DNA from 4 places in the Micromonospora sp. NPDC052213 genome. Region 4 is predicted to be linked to each of the others. Evidence: riboswitches for the same ligand, from Rfam matches in the RefSeq annotation. Region 4 holds a riboswitch; each other region holds the start of a gene.

Region 1 (4,794 bases), on a different contig from region 4:
TCGACGAACTCGATGTCGTCCGCCGCCCGGTCGTCCCGGCTGCCGGCGGCCCGCGCGGCGGTGCCGGCGGCCCAGCCGATCGCCGCGCCCACCAGCGCGGCGCCGATCAGCAGCGTCCAGGGCAGCGCGGGGCGGCGGCCGGCGAGCGCGTCGAAGGCCAGGGTGGCCCGGCGGCGCGCCTCGTCCGCCGCGGAGCCCACCAGGTCGCCGGCCTCGTCGGCGAGGCCGGAACCGCCGCGGCGGGCCGACCGGGCGGTGTCGCGGACGCTGTCGCCCGCGGAGCTGACCGCCGAGACCAGGTTCTGCCACGCCTGGTCCGCGATCCGCTCGGGCTTGCCGCGGCGATCCAGCAGATTGGTACCGAACATGGTGGGTTACCTCCTCGGGCCGAAGCCGGCGGCCACTTCGGACTTCGACGTCTCACCGGCGCGTCATGGTTCGCTCGTTCCGCCTGTGCCCAACCGGACGCCTCCGCAAACCCGCGGGGACGCGGGGGGAGCCCGGGCACCCGGCTCTGGCCCTCGCCGTGGTCAGCGGAGCGTGACCACCGCGGTCACGCCGCGCGCGAAGTCGTCGTCATCGTCGTCGTCATCGTCGCCACCGCCGAAGCCGCAGGCCAGCACGAGGGCCAGCAACGCGCCGACACCGGCCAGCGCGGCGAGTCTCCTGATCATCGATCGTCCTTCCGTCGTGGCGCCCGCTCTCCGGGCCGATCGTAGGTAGGACGGGCAACCCGGCGGGCGGAAGCGGGCCGGCCACGCCAGGAAGTTCGGGTGCCGGGCGGTGCCGGCGGGAGACGGCTACCCTGGGTCGGCGACGCGTCAGCGGCAGCTGATCGTTGGGTAAACAAGAAGTGAAAAGTCCGGATAAGGGCGACTTGGTGCGCCCTCATCCGCGAATTGCTCATCCCGAGGGGTGGCGACCGAGGCCGTCGGAGGAATACTCTCGGTCGCGGCCCGCGTACTGATGAGGCGCCCGTCGGACGGGCGAGTGGAGGTGCTCGCGTGAGCCTGTCGATCGTGAAGTCGGTTATGCCCGGTGGTGTCATCGAGATCGCCCCCCGGGGCGAGATCGACGTCGACACCGCATACGAGGTGCGCGAGGCGATCGCCGAGGTCCTGGCCAAGGGGCACCCCAGCCGGATCGAGCTCAACATGAGGCTCGTCACCTTCATCGACTCCGTCGGCATCAGCGCGATGGTCGCCGGCTTCCAGACCGCCGAGGTGAGCGGCGTCAAGCTCGTCGTCACCGAGCCGAGCCGGTTCGTGCACCGGCAGCTCTGGGTGACCGGCCTGCTCGGCCTCTTCGGCGCCCCCGAGCCCTACTACGCCGGCGCGCCCGCTCCCGAGGTCCTCCCCGGCGCCTGACCCGCCGGCAGGGTCCCGCCGGTGACCCGGTGGCGTCAGTCGTCGCCGAGGCTCGACAGATTGATGTCGGCTGCCTCGGTGACCGCGCGGATCGCCGTCCCGGAGGCGTAGCCGTCGGCCAGCAGGGCAGGTCGCTGCCCGGCTGCACCTGTCGACGACCGGCCGGGCGGGTCGACGGCCGGCATCCGCGCGGAGCGGCACACCGTTGCCAGCGCGCCGCCGGTGCGCGACGATCGGGCGACGGCGACGGTGGGGAGACGGCGTGATCAGGCGGGATTCCTTCAGCTACACCGTCCAGGCGCGCTGCTCGCTCGCCGACGCCGCGGGGTTGCTCGCGGACCCGGCCCGGCAGCAGGACCTGCACCCGCTGATCGTCCGGGTCCGCCGGGTGTCGCCCCGTCGCGGCGCGCGGGCCAGCTACCTCATCACCGACCGGCTGGCCGTCGGGCCGCTGCGCCTGCCGGTCACCTACCGGGCCGACGTCCTGGTCGACGGGCCGGACGAGATCGTCACCGTGGCCCGGCAGTGGCCGGCCACCACGGTGCGCAACCGGACCCTACTGCGGGCCGAGCCGGACGGCGTGGTCCGGATCGACGTCGAGATCACCCTTGCCGCGCCGGTTCCGCTCTTCGGCTACGCCTTCCGCCAGGCGCGCGCCGCCCACCTGGGGCTGGCTGCCCGGCTCGGCGTCGCCCTGGGCGGGCACCCGCCGGAGTCACCGCCCGGCTGAGCCGGGCATCGACGACACGGCGAGTCCCCCGGCCGTCGGCCGGGAGGTGGCGGCGGGAAGGCGGTCGGCTTCGCCGTCCAGGTCGCGCTGGCGGCGACGTGGCGGCGACGGACGCCCCGGTGACCCGCGAGCGGGTCACCGGGGCCGGGCGTCAGTAGACCGACAGGTGCACGTGGTTGGTGTGGTCGCTGGACGGGTCGCCGTTGGCCCCGCTGTACGACTTCCAGCCGCTGCTGGGCAGCCAGATCTGCCTGTACCAGATCACGTAGAGCACGGCGAGCCGGTCGGCGTTCTTGACGAAGTACGTCGCCAGGTTGTTGCCGTACGTCCTGTCGCCGCCGGTGGCGTCGCCGCCGAACCCGCTCTTCTGCGCCGCGAAGTCGCAGGCCCGGCCCTTGGGGTGCTCGCCGGAGCCGCCGGGGCGGTAGCAGGAGACGTAGCGGGTGAAGCCGGCCGCCTTGGCCTGGTTGAGCGCGTGCAGGGTGCGCGGGGTGATGCAGCCGTCGGCGGGGGTGGGGTCGTTGACGCTGCACGACTCGGACGGCCAGGACCCGTCGGAGTTGCGTGGGGCCGGCTTCGCCGTCGCGGTGGAGCTGCCGCCCGGCCCGCCGCCGCTTGCCTGCGACCGGTTGGCGACCGTCAGCGCCCGCTCCGCCTGCTCCTTGCGCTTGGCCATCACCGTGACCTGCTTGCGCTGTTCCCGGATCTCGCCGTCCAGGGCGAGCTTGGTGCGGGTGGCCTGGTCCCGGGTCTCCTGGAGCTCGCGGAGCGCCCGGTCCTCGTTGGCGGCCACCGCGTCGAGGGCGGCGGCCCGGTCCATGAAGCCGTCCGGCGAGCTGCTGTTGAGCAGGGCGGACGCCACCCCCAGCCGGCCGGTCCGGTAGGCCACTCCGGCGATCTCGCCGACCTTGTTGCTCCGCTCGGTCAGCTCGCTCTCGGTCGTCTTGAGCTGCGCGGCGAGCTGCTGCTGCCGCTTGACCGACGTGTCCAGCGCCCGCTTGGCGTCCAGGTAGCCCTTGCTGGCGGCTTCGAGCTGGGCCCGCAGGGCGGGCGTGCCGCCCTCCTGGTCCTGGCCGGGGGCCGCGGCGAGCAGGCCGGCCCGGGAGGCGGCCGCCGCGGGAGCGGTGGTGACCGGGGCGACCGCGGCGCCGAGGGCGAGCGTCACGGCGATCAGGGCCGCCAACCGGGCGGCGCGTCGTCGTACAGGTGCCATCACTGGCATACACGTGTCCTTCCGTCAGCCGCCGACCGGGTTAGCTGACGGGTTCGGGACGGAAGATCCCTACCGCTGACGCGGATGCACCCCACGAACATGGTTCCCCGGTTCGCCCCGCCGGGCGATTAGGCGGCGGCCACCGCCGGCACCGGTGGGTGCCGCCTGGCGGAGGCCGGAACCGAGCCTACCGGTGCCGGTGTGACTGGTGCAGCGCACGTGACCGAGGGTGCCTGTCCGCTTACCGTCAAATCCGACATAAGTCAACAATACTCTCCCAGATTTAAGGCTGTGCTCATTACCACTCAACCGACCCGCAGGCCCCGGGAGACGCCCCCGGCTCGATCTGCAACGTCGCGTGCTCGATCTGGAAGTCCTCGTGCAGGGCCGTCCGGGCCGCGGTGAGCACCGCGCCGACCTCGGCGCCGGGCTCCATGGTCAGGTGTGCCGAGGCCACCTCCATCCCGGAGGTCAGCGTCCAGACGTGCAGGTCGTGCACCTCGGCCACGCCGGGCACGGCGGCCAGCCGGTCGTGCACCCTGGTGACCTCGAGGTGCTCCGGCGCGGCCTGCACCAGGATGCGCAGCGCGGCGCGTCCGAGCCGCCAGGTGCGGGGCAGGATGAACATCCCGATCGCCACCGCGACCAGCGGGTCCGCCCACCACCAGTCGGTGACGGCGATCAGCAGGGCCGCGCCGATCACGCCGAGTGAGCCCAGCAGGTCGCCCAGCACCTCCAGGTACGCGCCCTGCATGTTGATGCTCTCCTTCGCCCCGGACCGCAGCAGGGCGAAGGCGGCCACGTTGGCGAGCAGGCCGAGCACGGCGACCGCGAGCATCGGGCCGGCGAGCACCTCCGGCGGGTCGCCGAACCGGCGTACGGCCTCGACGACCACGTAGACCGCGACGCCGGAGAGCAGCACGGCGTTGGCCAGGGCGGCCAGCACCTCCAGCCGGTAGAGGCCGAAGGTGCGCTGCGGGTCCGCGCCGGCGCGCCGGGTCGCGGTGATCGCCGCGAGTGCCATGCCGATGCCGAGCACGTCGGTGAACATGTGCCCGGCGTCGCTCAGCAGAGCCAGCGAGCCGGTGCGGAAGGCGGCCACCGCCTCCACCACCATCAGGGCGCCGAGCAGCGCGAACGCCGCCCAGAGGCGGCCCCGGTGGCGGTGCGCGGCATTCGCGACCGACCCGTGGTGGTGGTCATGACCTGCGCCCACGCGCCCACCTTCCGTCACCCGTCCGGACCCGGTTCAATCTATGCTCACATCGCAATATGTGCAAGTGACTGCCGGCGGCGGCCGGGACGACTCAGCCGGTCGGGTCGACGGTGGTCAGCCGCTGGGTGGCCCGCGACAGCGCGACGTAGAGCGTCCGTACGCCCGAACCCGGGTCGGCCCGGATCTCGCCCGGGGCGACCAGGACCACGCCGTCGTACTCCATGCCCTTGGCCTCCAGGCTGGTCACCACCTGCAGGCGCGGCGCGCC
Region 2 (4,794 bases), on a different contig from region 4:
GGTCTGGCCGCTGGTGGGGCTGCTGACCGGCGCGGTCGTCGTCGCGCAGATCCGGCTACCGCCGGCGGTCGCGCCGGGGTCGAGCCAGACCTGGACGGCGGGCCGGCCGTGCCCCTCGCCTGCGCCGCCTGCGACGCCCGGCTCGCGGCGGGCGAGCATGGCCACGTCGACGGTGAACTCGAACAGCCGCCAGTCGACCTGCGGCGCGGCCCGGTGGCTGCGGGCCAGCCGGGCGACCCGGGCCGGGTCGGTGACCGGCCGGGCGTGGCCGGCGACGTAGGCCTCGTCGTCACTCTCCTCCGGCGGGAAGGAGTGCAGGGCGTAGCGGCCGTCGCGTTCCAGGTCGCGCCGCTTCGGCGAGTCGACCACGAAGCAGAAGAGCCCCTCGTCGGTGATCACCGGAGAGACGGGATGGACCCGGGGCCCGCCGTCGGCGCGGACGGTGGCCAGGTAGCCGAAGCCCGGCCCGTACTGCTGCATGAGGGAGCGGATCCCGTCGGCGAGGCGGGGCTCGTCGGCGGCGAATTCGGACCAGGAAGCCATGCCGACATTCTATCGAACACGTGTACGAACAGGTAGTCCGACACGCAGGTCACGCACATCGCTCGCTAAGGTGGTGCGATGCTGCTCTCCGACCGCGACCTGGTCTCCGAGATCAAGGCGGGCACGCTCGCGCTGGAGCCGTTCGAGCCCACGCTGGTGCAACCGTCCAGCATCGACGTCCGCCTGGACAAGCTCTTCCGGGTCTTCAACAACCATCTCTACACCCACATCGACCCGGCGATGCAGCAGGACGACCTGACGTCGATGGTCGAGGTGCCCGAGGGCGAGCCGTTCGTGCTGCACCCGGGCGAGTTCGTGCTCGCCTCGACGCTGGAGGTGATCTCCCTCGGCGACCAGCTCGCCGGGCGGCTGGAGGGCAAGTCGAGCCTGGGACGGCTCGGCCTGCTCACCCACTCCACCGCGGGCTTCATCGACCCGGGCTTCTCCGGCCACGTGACGCTGGAGCTGTCCAACGTGGCCAACCTGCCCATCACCCTCTGGCCGGGCATGAAGATCGGTCAGCTCTGCATCTTCCGGCTCTCGTCGCCGGCCGAGCACCCGTACGGCTCGGCCGTCTACGGCTCGCGCTACCAGGGGCAGCGCGGCCCGACCCCGAGCCGCTCCTGGCAGCACTGGCGCACCTGGCCGACCCGCTGACCCGACGGTCGCCGTGAGGCGCGGGCCCTTCCGCCACCGGGTGCGTCAGGAAGGGCCCGTTCCTCACCCGCTCAGCCGGGGCGGCCGTAACTGTGGATCGGGCCGTCGTCGACCTTCTTCATCTTCACCGGCACCCCGGCTCGGGAGGCGTGCACCACCCAGCCCCCGCCGACGTACATGCCGACGTGGTGCAGGTCGCTGTAGTAGAAGACCAGGTCTCCCGGGCGCAGCTCGCCCCGGGTGACGGTCGCGGTGACCCGGCGCTGCTGCGCGGCGTTGTGCGGCAGCGAGACCCCGGCCTTCGCCCAGGCGGCGAGCATCAGGCCCGAGCAGTCGTACGCGTTCGGGCCCTCGGCGCCCCAGACGTAGGGCTTGCCGATCTGGGCGCAGGCGAACTTGACCGCGGTGCCGGCCCCGCCACCCGGGTAGCTGGCCGGGCAGGGGGCGGGGCGCAGCGAACCGCCGCCGCCGCTGCCGTAGATCCGCAGCCGCAGCTTCTGCAGCCGGTCGATCTCGGCGTTGATCTGCTTCTTCTTCGCGGCGAGCTGGGCCTCCGTCCGGCCGAGTTGGACGACCATCTCGTCGAGCGGGGCCTTCTTCTCGGCCAGTCGGTCGCGCAACTCGGCGACCTGCCGCACGTCCTGCTGCTGGTGCTGGGCGAACCGGTCGAGCAGTTCGAGCTGGCCGACCATCTGGTCGGGCGAGCGGCTGCCCAGCAGGGCGTTGACGGCGGAGACGTTCTCGCCCTTGTAGGCGCGGACGGCCAGCGCGCTGACCTCCTCCATCGCCTGCTCGACCTGCCGTTCCAGGGGCTTGATCTGCTTGGCGAGGGCGTCGGCCTGCCTGCGTTTGGCGGCCAGGTCCTGGCGGGTGGCGTTGTGCCGTTCGATGATCGGTTCGAGCTTGTTCCAGTCCTCGTCGATCTGGCGCTCGATCTCGGCGACCGTCGGTTCGGCGTGGGCCGCCGTGGCGCCGCCGGTCAGGACGACGGCGAACGCGGCCAGGGCGGCGAGGGCGGTGGTGCAGCGGTACCAGCGTGGGCGCGGCGCAGCCGTCGTCGGGCCGGCGGGTGCCGACCGTGCCGACGGTGGCCGCGGGGCATGGTGTGCCACCGGGCTCCGTACTCCTTCTTCCCGTACCGCCTACCGGGTTAGCTGACGGGTTCGGGCGGGAAGGGGACGCCCTACCGCAGGTGCTGCGGATTCACCCCGGGGTACCTGGGTCCCCGGCTCGCTCGGGAGCGACTCGGCGGTGTCGGACCGTTACCGCCCCGGTTGGGCGGACTGTCGCCGGCCGACGAATGACCAGAGTAGAGACGGTCGTTATCGATCCGCAACCCATCGAGCCGTGACACACCGTATTCGTGCCGGCCGGTGGGAGCGAGTACCTCCGGCGACGAAATTTTCCTTCTTCGGTAAGTGACGCATGGAAAGGTATTGACCGGAGGTGGCGCCCGGGGCGAAGGTGGCCCCACATTCGCCCGTCCGACCTGGGGGTCTGATGCACCTGTCAGCGACATCGAGGAGCAGACGCGTCCTGCTGGCCGCCGCCGTGGCGGCCGCCCTGGCGGCGACGCCGCTCACCGCCGCCGGAACCGCCGCCGCCGCATCGACGACCGACCGGCAGCAGCAGTACGCCGCCGCGGCCGCGGAGTACGGCGTGCCGGAGAGCGTCCTGCTCGGAGTCTCCTACCTGCAGTCCCGCTGGGACACCAACGCCGGAACGCCGAGCACCAGCGGCGGCTTCGGACCGATGCACCTCACCGACGCGGAGTACGTCGCCGCACTGCCCGGGGGCACCCACCACGACGAGGGCACCGAGGACCCGCGGGGCGACGACTCCCGCCCGTCCCTGGCCGAGGCGCACGAGCCGCCGGCCGCCCAGCCTCCCGCCGAAGCCTCGCTGCGGACGCTCGACGCCGCCGCCGGGCTGACCGGCGCCAGCGAGGAGGCGCTGCGCACGGACGCCACGGCCAACATCCGGGGCGGCGCGGCGCTGCTGGCCGCGTACCAGAAGGAGATCGGCGCCCCGGTCGGCGCCGACACGGACCCGGCGGCCTGGTACGGCGCCGTGGCCCGGTACTCCGGCGCGGACAGCGCCGACGCCGCGGCGGCCTTCGCCAACGAGGTGTACGCCACCATCGGCGCCGGCGACAGCCGGCTGACCGACGACGGGCACCGGGTCACCCTCCCCGCCAGCGCGGTGCAGCCGGAACGCTCCTGGCTCGACCGGCTGGGCCTGCGCAAGGTCGCCCGGCCCGACGGGCTGGAGTGCCCCGACACGATCTCCTGCGAGTGGATCCCGGCGCCCTACGCCCAGTACGGCCCGACCGTGGGTGACTACGGCAACCACGACCTCGCCGACCGGCCGGCCCAGCAGAAGATCGAGTACATCGTCATCCACGACACCGAGGGCTACTTCGGGCCCAGCGTCAACCTGGTCAAGGACCCGAGGCGGGTGGGCTGGCACTACACCCTGCGCTCGGTGGACGGCCACATCGCCCAGCACATCAAGACCAAGAACGTCGGCTGGCACGCCGGCAACTGGTACGTGAACGCCAAGTCCATCGGCCTGGAGCACGAGGGCTTCGCGGGGCACGGCACCTGGTACACCGAGGCGATGTACCGCACCTCCGCCAAGCTGGTCCGCCATCTGGCGCTGCGGTACAACATCCCGCTGGACCGGCAGCACATCATCGGTCACGACAACGTCCCCGGCACCGTCGCCTCGACCGTGCGCGGCATGCACTGGGACCCGGGCCCGTACTGGGACTGGTCGCACTACTTCGACCTGCTCAAGGCGCCGTTCACGTCGACCGGCACGCCGCACACGGGGCTGGTCACCATCGACCCGGACTTCGCCACCAACCAGCCGCAGTTCACCGGCTGCAACCGGCAGCCGCCCGGCGTGCCGAACCCGCCCCCGCCGGTGGCTCCCTGCCCGCTGCGCGGCTCGTCCGCGGTGATCCTGCACAGCGCGCCGAGCCACGACGCGCCGCTGGTCAACGACATCGCGCTGCGGCCCGACGGCACCCCGAACACCATGTACATCTCCGACCACGGCGCCCGGGCCTCCGCCGGGCAGACGTACGCCCTGGCCGAGGTGCGGGGGGACTGGACCGCGATCTGGTACCTCGGCCAGAAGGCGTGGTTCCACAACCCCGCCTCGAAGCCGACCGCGAAGTGGTCCGTCGGCTTCGTGGTGACCCCGAAGGACGGCAGGGCCACCATCCCGGTCTACGGCCGGGCGTACCCGGAGCAGGCCGCCTACCCGGCCGGCGTGCCCTACCAGCCGATCTCCCCGCTCCAGTACACCCTCTCGGCCGGCCAGCGGTACGCCGTCGGCACGGTGCTCCCCGGCGAGTACTACCGGGCCGTCACGTTCGACGGGTCGTCGCCGGGTGACTGGACGGTGATCCGCGGCGAGAACAGGTACGTGCAGGTCCAGTTCGGCCACCGGGTCATGTACGTCAACCTGGACGACGTGAACGTGCTGCCCTCCGCGTTGGGGGCGCCCCAGTAACCCACCGCTCGCCCGGACCGGCGCAGGCCGTCCCCGAGCACGACGAGGGCCCCTGGTCTACCCGACCGGGGG
Region 3 (4,794 bases), on a different contig from region 4:
CCACCCGGGTGCGGTTCAGGTAGCCGCCGGCCTCCAGGTCGGCGACGATCGCCTGGGCGGCCCGTTCGGTGACGCCCACCTCGTCCGCGACGTCGCGCAGCCGGGCGGTGGGGTTGCGGGCGATGGCGAGCAGCACGTGCCCGTGGTTCGTGAGGAACGTCCAGTTCCGGGTGCTCCCGTTCTCCCCTGTCGTCGCCATGTCGTCATCGTATGGCGCGCCTTTCGGGTTTCCGCCGCGCCCTCGTGCGGGAGGCCCGCCCGACGTCCGCAGCCGGGCGCGAACATATGAAATGCATATCACGCATCCCTTGACGTACCTTCGAGTGCGTGTGACCGTGGGGACTGCCCGCGTCCAGCGTCGGCCGGGATGACCAGGTCGTTCACGTGAGGGGCGAGGTGAGGGAGATGAGTCGTCCCGGATCTCCCGGCGCGCAGCCGGGCCCGGAGTGGAATCCGTCGGAGCCGGCACCGGGGGGCTCGACCGCCGTGCGGGACGCCCTCCCCACTCCCGGCGACCCGGAGCAGGCGTTCGCCGAGTTGCAGGCCGGCAACCGCCGGTTCGTCACCGGCACCCCACGCCACCCCAACCAGGACGCCGGGCATCGTGCCGCGGTCGCGGACGGGCAGCACCCGTTCGCGGTGATCGTCGGCTGCTCCGACTCCCGGCTCGCTGCGGAGATCATCTTCGACCGCGGCCTCGGCGACCTCTTCGTGGTGCGCACCGCCGGGCACACGGTCGGCCCCGAGGTGCTGGGCAGCGTCGAGTACGCCGTGACGGTCCTGCGCACGCCGCTGGTGGTGGTCCTCGGGCACGACTCCTGCGGGGCCGTCCAGGCGGCCCGCGCGGCGGACACCACCGGCACGCCCCCGGCCGGGCACCTGTGCGCCGTGGTGGACGCCGTGGTGCCCAGCCTGCGCCGCGCCGCCGCCGAGGGCGTGGACGACATCGACCGGATCGTCGACATCCACATCGCGCAGACCGTCGAGGCGATGCTGGACAGGTCGGCCGTGCTCGCCGCCGAGGTGGCCGCCGGGCGCTGCGCCGTCGTGGGCATGTCGTACCGGCTGGCCGCCGGCGAGGCGCGGGCGGTCACCGCCGTGCCCGGCGAGGCGCGGAGGGTCGCCGCCGCGCCCACCGGGCCGGGCGCGGTCGACGGGGCACAGCCGGCCGCCAGCGCCGCCCTCGCCTGACCGGTTCCCGCGCTCGCCCGCCCCGGCCCGGCCGCCCGACGCCCGCTCACGAGGGCCACAAGCGCCGCCGACGAGGGCTACAGACGCCCGGCGACGAGGGCCACAGACGCCGGCAGGGCACGGGCGACCACCGGCCGTGGACGCCGACACGGCGACAGACGCCGACAGGGCCGCCCCGCGACTGCGGGGCGGCCCTGTCGTTGGCTGCCGTCAGAGCAGCGACACGTGCACGTGGTCCGTATGGTTCGACGGGCCGCTGTAGGACTTCCAGCCGGTCGCCGGGAACCAGATCTGCCGGTTCCAGATCACGTAGTAGATGCCGAGCCGGTCGGCGTTGCGGACCAGGAACGCGGTCAGGTTGTTGCCGTACATGTAGGTGTCGTCGTTGTGCCAGGGGGCGAAGCCGCTCCGCTGCAGCGACCAGTCGCAGGCCCGGCCCTTCGGATGCTCGTACGGCCCGCCGGAGCGGTAACAGCCGACGAAGCGGTTGAAGCCGGCCCGCTTGACCTCCTTGTACATGTGCAGCGTGCGCGCGGTGATGCAGCCGGAGGTGGTGGGGTCGTTCTCGGTGCAGGACAGGGGCTTCCAGTCGCCGTCGGCAGTACGACCCGGTGCCATCCGGGCCACCGGCGAGGTGGCGACCACCTTGCCGCTGGTCAGGCCCCTGCCGCCGACCAGTGCGAGCGCCTTCTCCGCCTCGCGCTTGCCGCGGGCCATCTCGTTGGTCAGCTTCGTCTGCTCGCGAACCTCGGCGTCGAGCGCCAGCTTGGCCTGCTCGGCGCGGTTCTTGACCGCGTTCACCTCGGCGAGCTTCTTGGAGTTGACCAGGTTCAGCTCGTCGAGGGCGGCGGCGCGCTTGACGAACGAGTCGGGGCTGGCGGTGTCCAGCAGCATCGACACCGCGCCGATCCGCCCGGTCCGGTAGGACTGGGCGGCGATCTGGCTCACCTGCGGGGCCAGCGCTGCCAGGTCGGCCTGCGCCCGGTCGACCTCCAGGGCCAGTTCCAGTTGGCGCTTCTTCGACTTCGCGAGCTTCGCCTTGGCCTGGACGTAGTTGCGGTTCCGCGCCTCGATCAGGTCGTTGAGCAGCTTGGGCTCGTCGTCCCCGTGGCCGGAGGGCTGGGGCGGCGGGGTGGGTGCGGCCGCCGCCTGGAGGGGCCCGGCGAAGACGGCCAGGGCGGCGATCACGGCCACCACAGGGGTCAACCAGCGGCGTAGGGGTGCCGTCACATTTTTCCCTTCCGTCGACCGCCGACCGGGTTAGCTGACGGGTTCGGGGCGGAAGTGGCCCCTACCGCTGTCGCGGATTCACCCCACGTACCTGGGTCCCCGGCTCGCCTGGCGGCGATTGGGCGGCGGCACCGCAGGCGCCGCTGCGCGCCTTCGGCGGTGACCGGCAGCGAGGTTACCCGAGAGCCCTGCCGGGGATCTACGTCCCTAAGCCGACTAAATGCGTTATTTCGTAGCGGCGGAGGGTGACCAGTGACGCGTTTATCAGGCGGGACGTCCTGATCGGTCACGCTGAGGAGTTTCACCATGCGGTGTCCGTGCTCCCGTCGCGGTCGGGCCACCCGGCGGGGGCGGCGGAGGGGGCGTTTCCGGCGCGCGGCCCGCTGAGGGCCTCCAGCGCCTCGGAGCGGTCGGCCGCCGGCCGGGGAGCCGGCGGGGTCGGGGGTGCGCCGCGGTCGGCTGACTCGCCGCCGCGCCGGCCGGCCGTGGTCACCACGGCCGCGAGCCCGGTGGTCAGCGGCACGGCGGCGATCAGGCCCAGGGTGGCGACCGCGCTGCGGACGATCTCCTGGGCCAGGAACTCGCTGGTCAGGATCTGGCTCACCGCCCGGGAGTCGGCGGTCAGCAAAAGCAGCACCGGCAGCGAGGCCCCGGCGTACGCCAGCACGATGGTGTTCACCGTCGAGGCGATGTGCGCGCGGCCGACCCGGGTCGCCGCCCGGTACAGCTGCATCCGGGACAGCCCCGGGTTGGCGTGCGCCAGCTCGGTGACCGTCGCGGCCTGCGTCACGGTGACGTCGTCGAGCACGCCGAGCGAGCCGATGATGATCCCGGCGAGCAGCAGGCCGTGCAGGTCGACGTCGGCCTGGAACATCGACAGCGTGGTGGCGTCCTCGCTGCCGAACCCGGTCAGGTGGGTCGCCGCGGTGGCGATCGTGCCGAGTACGCCCGTCAGCACCAGGCTGCCCAGCGTGCCGAGCACGGCGACCGAGGTCTGCGCGGTCACCCCGTGCGTCAGGTAGAGCACCACGAACATGATCAGTGCCGCGCCGACGACCGCGACCAGCAGCGGTGGGCTGCCGGCGCTGATGCCGGGCAGCACGAAGGTCAGCAGGATGGCGAAGCTCGCCGCCAGGCCGGCCAGCGCCGCGAGCCCCCGCCACCGCCCGAACGCGACGATCGCGGCGGCGAACAGCACCACCAGCCAGAGCAGCGGCTTGCCGCGCTGGTGCTCGGCGATGTTGTAGGCGCTCGCCGAGGGGTCGGCGGGATCGGTGAGCTGGACCAGGACGATCTCGTCGCCGACCGCGACCGTCGGCGCCCCCGGCCCTGCCGGTACGGGCGTCTCCACCTGCTGGCCGGCGTCGGGGCCGTCGTCGACGCGCACGGTCACGGTGCCGCAGGGGCCCTCCGCGGCGCCCTCCGGCGCCTCGGGGGTGGGCGGGCACGGCTCCGTCACCACCCGGGTCACCGTGCCGTGGTGGCGGGGCGGATCGGTGCCGGGCGCGGCGTCCGGTGCGTCCCACGGCCAGAGCAGCAGGGCCGCGATCAGGGTGGCGACGAACAGGGGCACCACCGTCGCGACGAGGATCCGCCGCACCCCCGGCGGGGCGGACGGTGCGGGACGGGTGTGGTCGGCGCCCATCGAGTGTCTCCCAACGAATCCAGGGCGGGGTACGTGCCGGCGGGCCGGCCGGTTCGGCGTGCCCGGGTGACCGCCGCGGCGGATCGCCCTGGCGTGGCGGGCCGGTCACGCGCCGCGACGGCCCGGCCCGGCCGGTCGCGGTCGCTCGACACCGTCGCCCGGTCGGGGCGGCGGTGCGGACGGCGCGGAGTGCGGAGGGCCACCGGCCGAATGGTAGCCATCCCGACATCCGGCCGCAGGTCGTGAGGGCTGGTGTCGGCCGCGGGCCGTCCCGTCCGGCAACCCGGTCACCGTCCGGGCGCCGCCGGTCGACCGTCCCGTGGTGGCCGACCTGGCGGTCTCGTCCGGGGCGGATTCGCCGTCGGGTGCGCCGGTCGCCCCCGGACGCACCGGCCCCGGGGGCTACCGTGGTCGGTGTGCGGGCGGCGGCGACGGTGACGGCGGGGCGATGGGCCCGGCTGCTGCTGCTCGTCGGCACGCTGTTCGGCCTGGCCGCGATGCACACCCTCGGCCACGGCTCGCACGCCGTGGGCCATCCCGCCGAGGTCTCCGCGCACGCCGTTGCCGCGGCCGGTGCGCACGACGCTTCGCAGGCGCCGCCCCGGCACGACACCGTTGCGCCGCTCCGTCAGGACCCCGCCGCGCCGCCCCGCCACGACACCGCCGCGCCGCTCGGTCAGGACCCCGCCATCGCGTACGTCGTCCCGGCGGCGCTGTCCGGCGTCGTG
Region 4 (4,794 bases):
GTGGCCGAGGCGCTGCTGCGCGGGCTGTTGGCGCGGGGCGCGACGGTGATCCTGCGGGCCCACCCGTACACCTCGCAGAACCCGGCCTCGGCGCGGCAGCTGGGCCGGCTCACGGAGCTGCTGGCCGCCGACCGGGCCCGTACCGGCCGGCAGCACGTCTTCGGCGCCGCCGCCACCCGCGAGCTGACCCTGACGGAGTGCGTGAACCGCTCGGACGCGCTGGTCTCCGACGTGTCCGGGGTGATCTCCGACTACCTCTACTCCGGCAAGCCGTACGCGGTCACCGACATGGGCGACGAGGGCGACCGGTTCGCCGAGCGGTTCCCGCTGGCCGGCTCGGGGTACGTACTGCGCCGCGACATGTCCAACGTGGACGAGGTGCTGGCCGCGCTGCTCGACACCGACCCGCTCGCCGCCGCCCGCTGGGCCACCCGGAGCCGCTACCTGGGCGACTTCCCGGCCGAGTCGTACGCCGAGGCGTTCCTGGACGCCGCGCGGCGGCAGCTCGACGCGGACTGGAACCCGCCGACGCCGCGCGCCGTCGGCGGGACCGGCCTGCCGGTCGAGCCGGACGAGGCGACCCTCTCCGCCACCACCTGACCGGCCGGCATCCGGCGGGTCAGCGGTACGGGTCGACCAGCTCCAGGACGGCCTCGGGGGCCTCGACGTGGGCGTTGTGGCCCAGGCCGGGCAGGGTGGCGACCGGCACGCCCAGCTCCTTGAGCTGGGCGTCGGTGACCATGGGGTCGTGCTCGCCGCGGGCCAGCAGCACCGGCACGTCCGTCGCCGCCAGCAGGGTCGGCAGGTCCGGCTCCCCCACCCCGAACGCGGCGGGGTCCATCGCCAGCCGCCAGCGGCCGTCGACCTGCCGCAGCCCGGCCTCGACCACGGGGTGGTCCGGCGCGAAGAGCCCGGTCAGGCCGGCCACCCGCAGGTACCGGCGGGCCGCCTCGTCCCGGCTGGCGAACCAGGTCACCGGTCGGGCGGCCAGCTCCCCGGCCTTCGCCAGCTCGGCCGGGGACCAGACGGCCTTGATGCCGAGCCCGACCACGGCGTCGACCGGCAGCCCGGCGCGGCGGGCGGCCAGCGCCAGCCCGACCACGCCGCCGAGGGAGTGCCCCAGCACGACGAGCCGGTCCCCCGCCGCGAGCCCCGCGGCGATCCGGTCGGCCAGCCCGGCGAACGAGTACGCCGGCAGCGGCGGCGACCAGCCGTGGCCGGCGAGGTCCGGTGCCAGCCACCGCCCCGCCCACCGGCGTTCCAGCAGCGGCGCCCAGGGCAGCCACACGTCCCCGGTCGCGCCCATGCCGTGCAGCAGCAGCAGGACGCGCCGGCCGTCCCGGTCACCCGATTCATCGGCCATAGGCCGCAGTGTGCCACCCGCCGTACGCCCCGGCGAGGTCCGTGACCCGGAGACGACATCGGGCGCCGGCTCCCGGGGTGGGGAGCCGACGCCCGACGGGTGTCTTGCTCAGGCGGAGTAGCCGCGGGTGGCGGCCCAGTTCGCCAGGGCGATGGTGGACATCCAGTACGAGGCGGTCGCGGGGTTCGCCGAGTCGGCGATCTTCACCAGCCGGCCCTCGTCCTGGTAGCCGACGACGGCGATGTAGTGGCCGCCGGGGAACGAGTGCCAGCCGCCGTCGGTGTCGGTGGCGCTGCCGGCGACGTTCACCACGACGCCCCGCCCGTCCGTGATGGCGGCGACCACGTCGGCCTGGAGCTGGTCCATCTGCGCCGGGGTCGCGGCACCGCCCGGGATCATCCGGGTCCGGTACGGGTCACCCTTCACCGTCGCGTTCAGCACCCGGGTGGTGTCCTCGGCCGAGTCGGTGCCCATCTCGTCGGTGCCGAGCTGGGCGCCGAGGGCGGCCTGGCTGCGCGCGATGCCGGCGGCGCTGAGGGCGTGCCGGACGGCGGCCGGACCGCAGTTGTAGAAGGTGGTCTGGGCCTGGTAGTCGTAGTCCAGCGACTTCGCCTTCGGCGGCTTCGGCGGCTCCGGCTTGCGGGTCAGGTCCGGGTTCGGGGCGGCGCTGGTGGCGCTGGCCGACGGAGCGGCGCTGGACGCGGCCGGGGCGCCGGTCGACGGGGCCGCCGCGACGCGGGCGTCGCCGCGCGAGGCGACGGTGCCGTCCCGCAGCTCGCTAACGGCCACCGGGGCCTGTGCGGCGGCGGGCGCCTCGTCGGTGCCGGCCAGCAGCGCGCCGGTGCCCGACGCGAGCACGAGCGCCGCGGCCGACGCGGCGGCCACCTGGTACGGACGCTCGGACGTGAGGCGACGGAGCTGTCGCTTGAGGTGGTGCTTCACGGTTTCCTCCACGGGCTCGGGGGGTGAGCGGCCGCCGGTCCGCGCAGGGGGGACCGACCGCGCGGACGGCGTCCGGCGGTGGTGGACCACTCAGGGGATGCGCCCGGGATGCCGGGCGACGGGCGGTGACCGGTGGGTCAGCTCGCGGCGTGCGGTCGGGCGAGCGCGGGCACCGCGGCGCCGTGGAGGCGCCGGAACGGCCGGGGGGCGGGTGGGTGCTGCACGGGGATGGAACTCCTTCCGACGCCGCCGACCGGGTTAGCTGACGGATTCGGGCGGGAAGAACGCCCTACCGCGGGCCGTGGCCCGCGGATTCACCCCGATGTTGCACTGGGTCCCCGGCTCGCCTGTTCACGATTAGGCGGGTCGGCGCGGCGTCGCCTCTTGCGATCGGGTACCGCACCGGACGGGCCGACACTACTGGCCGGCCCGCGCCCTGCCAACCCGCTCCCACCTGCTTAAACCTTGATCGGGAGACTTTTTTTGCGGTCAGTTCGGCACTGACGCGACTCAATGGGACGACCGTTTCCCGACGCACCTTGCGTCGACAACCGGACGAGCGGCGGACATCGGCGCGGAATCGTCGGCGGGAATCGGCCGGGCCGTGCCGGATGACCGGTTCGGCACCGCTATGACCGGCGTCACGAAATTGCCCCGGCGGTTCAGCCCACCCGCGCGGGCCGCCACCGCGGGTCGACGCCCGGCGGTTCAGCCACCCGCGCGGGCCGCCATCGCGCGGCGAGCGCGGGCCGACGCCCGGCGGACACGGGCCGGGCCGCCGGGAGCCGGCCCGGCCGGAGCCGGACCGCTGCGGCGTACGCCTCCCCGGCCAGGGCCCGCGCCGCCTCGGCGGCCAGGTCGGCGTCCCGCCACGCCAACCGTTCCCGCTCGGCGGCGGCCCGGTGGTCGGCCCGTCTCGCGTCGCGTACCGCCCGGGCCAGCGCGATCTCCTGCTCGACCGGGTGGCGGCGGGGATCCCAGCCGGCCCGGCGGCCGAACACCTCGCGGAGTTGGCGGGTGGAGAGGTCGCCGCGCCAGTGGGCCGCCACCGCCGCCTGGTGCAGCCAGCGCTCGCGGGCGGCGTACTCGGCGGGCGTGCGCGGGGTGCGCGGGGCGGGCAGGGCGGCGGCCCCGGTGAAGCGGCGGGCGGCGGTCTCCGCCTCGTCGTACGCCCGCCAGGCCCGGTCGGCCTCCTCCTGCGCGGCGAGCCAGTCGGCCCGCCGCCGCCGGGCGGTGCGGGCGGCCCGGCCCGCCGCGACGGCCACCTCCTCGGCGTAGCGGCGCAGGTCGGCGGCCTCCGCCGCAGGGTCGGCCGCGGGCGGGGCGACCGGCTCGTCGGCGGGACGGACCCGCTCGGGGCGGGCGACCAGCACGGCGAGCACGGTCAGGGCCAGCAGGAGCAGGGCGGACCAGATGGCGGCGGCCCGCGGCACCTCGATCAGGAACTGGTAGACGACGGTCTCCATGGTCGGCACCTCACGGGGAGCGAGTGCGGCAGCGGGGCGCACGCGGCGCCGGGTGGCGGGCGCGGCGGTGCCACGTCCCGCCGCCGGGACGGGTGCGGGTGGTGGAGAGCGGAGGACGGGCACCTTCGTCAACGCCTGCGATGGCGGAAGGGGCCCTTCCTGCGCCGTTGCGGCGGGTGCGGTCGCGGGGCGCGCGTGCCCCGCGGGGCGGTGCGGATCAGACGTGCGGTGGGCCCCGGGGGCCGACCGTCCCCGGGGTGTGCCCGACCGGCGCGGGGACCGGGCCGGCGGTGACGGCCCCGGCGGCTGCGCCCGGGTCGGCCGGAGCGGCGGGTCGGCCGGGGCCGGCGGCGGCCCGGTCGACGGCGGCGGCCCGGTCGACGGCGGTGGCCCGGTCGACGGCGGTGGCACCGGCGGCGACGACGTGGTGGTCGGCGACGGCCACGGGCGGGTCGGCGGGTGCCAGCGTGACGGGGAGCGCCGGGGCCGGGGGCGCCCAGGCGTGAGCCGGGGGTGCCCAGGTGTCGGTCGACGGCACTCCGGCCTGGGCCGAGGCGGCGGCGGGAAGGGCCCCGGCGCCGACGGCGAACGCGACCGCGACGGCGAGGCCGGTCAGCAGCCGCGCGGCCCACCGCGCCACCCACCACAGGGGACAGGTGAGCGCGACGGGAAGCACGCGACCACGCTACCGCCGATGCCGCCGGTCCGCATCGCCGCCGGGCGTGTCCCGTGCACGGCGGCCTCGGCGGCCCTCCGGCCCGGTGCGCTGCGCGTCCGGCCGTCCACCCCGGACCGCACGGACCAGGGTGGACGGGTGGTCCGGCCGTCCGGTTGGTCGACCTGCGCCGATGGACGCGGTCGTCCTACGCCCGGGGGCGCGGCCGTCCGGCGGGCGCACGGGACTCGACGTACGCCGGTCGGTGGTCCGCCTCCGGCTCGGGGTGCCGGGGGCGCGGCACGACGCGCCCCCGCTCCCCCGGCACGGCCGGCGGTCGCTGCCGTCCGGCGGCCACACCCTCGACC

What was found. A riboswitch is a leader RNA that binds a small molecule or an ion and turns the genes downstream of it on or off. The one in region 4 is predicted to bind cyclic di-AMP.
Region 1: it holds a riboswitch for cyclic di-AMP, as region 4 does, so the genes downstream of both, AB0L34_RS15885 (hypothetical protein) here and AB0L34_RS16625 (C39 family peptidase) in region 4, are expected to answer to the same signal.
Region 2: it holds a riboswitch for cyclic di-AMP, as region 4 does, so the genes downstream of both, AB0L34_RS31555 (NlpC/P60 family protein) here and AB0L34_RS16625 (C39 family peptidase) in region 4, are expected to answer to the same signal.
Region 3: it holds a riboswitch for cyclic di-AMP, as region 4 does, so the genes downstream of both, AB0L34_RS17980 (hypothetical protein) here and AB0L34_RS16625 (C39 family peptidase) in region 4, are expected to answer to the same signal.

Annotation. Positions count from the first base shown of each region.
Region 1 is NZ_JBFAVI010000055.1:8,880-13,673, reverse strand. Features, by position in the region: gene AB0L34_RS15910 (hypothetical protein) at 1-368, opposite strand, end outside; gene AB0L34_RS15905 (hypothetical protein) at 531-674, opposite strand; gene AB0L34_RS15900 (STAS domain-containing protein) at 1,005-1,367, shown strand; gene AB0L34_RS15895 (hypothetical protein) at 1,403-1,552, opposite strand; gene AB0L34_RS15890 (SRPBCC family protein) at 1,630-2,097, shown strand; gene AB0L34_RS15885 (hypothetical protein) at 2,249-3,310, opposite strand; cyclic di-AMP (ydaO/yuaA leader) riboswitch at 3,324-3,455, opposite strand; gene AB0L34_RS15880 (cation diffusion facilitator family transporter) at 3,609-4,526, opposite strand; gene AB0L34_RS15875 (AAA family ATPase) at 4,618-4,794, opposite strand, start outside.
Region 2 is NZ_JBFAVI010000236.1:3,629-8,422, reverse strand. Features, by position in the region: partial or broken gene AB0L34_RS31565 (pyridoxamine 5'-phosphate oxidase family protein) at 1-543, opposite strand, end outside; gene dcd (dCTP deaminase) at 622-1,200, shown strand; gene AB0L34_RS31555 (NlpC/P60 family protein) at 1,272-2,312, opposite strand; cyclic di-AMP (ydaO/yuaA leader) riboswitch at 2,325-2,461, opposite strand; gene AB0L34_RS31550 (peptidoglycan recognition family protein) at 2,701-4,722, shown strand.
Region 3 is NZ_JBFAVI010000068.1:1,006-5,799, reverse strand. Features, by position in the region: gene AB0L34_RS17990 (MarR family winged helix-turn-helix transcriptional regulator) at 1-199, opposite strand, end outside; gene AB0L34_RS17985 (carbonic anhydrase) at 406-1,191, shown strand; gene AB0L34_RS17980 (hypothetical protein) at 1,402-2,421, opposite strand; cyclic di-AMP (ydaO/yuaA leader) riboswitch at 2,425-2,556, opposite strand; gene AB0L34_RS17975 (YibE/F family protein) at 2,723-4,066, opposite strand; gene AB0L34_RS17970 (hypothetical protein) at 4,483-4,794, shown strand, end outside.
Region 4 is NZ_JBFAVI010000059.1:27,157-31,950, forward strand. Features, by position in the region: gene AB0L34_RS16615 (CDP-glycerol glycerophosphotransferase family protein) at 1-600, shown strand, start outside; gene AB0L34_RS16620 (alpha/beta hydrolase) at 620-1,363, opposite strand; gene AB0L34_RS16625 (C39 family peptidase) at 1,472-2,317, opposite strand; cyclic di-AMP (ydaO/yuaA leader) riboswitch at 2,538-2,679, opposite strand; gene AB0L34_RS16630 (hypothetical protein) at 2,968-3,771, opposite strand; gene AB0L34_RS16635 (hypothetical protein) at 3,989-4,447, opposite strand; gene AB0L34_RS16640 (acyltransferase) at 4,635-4,794, opposite strand, start outside.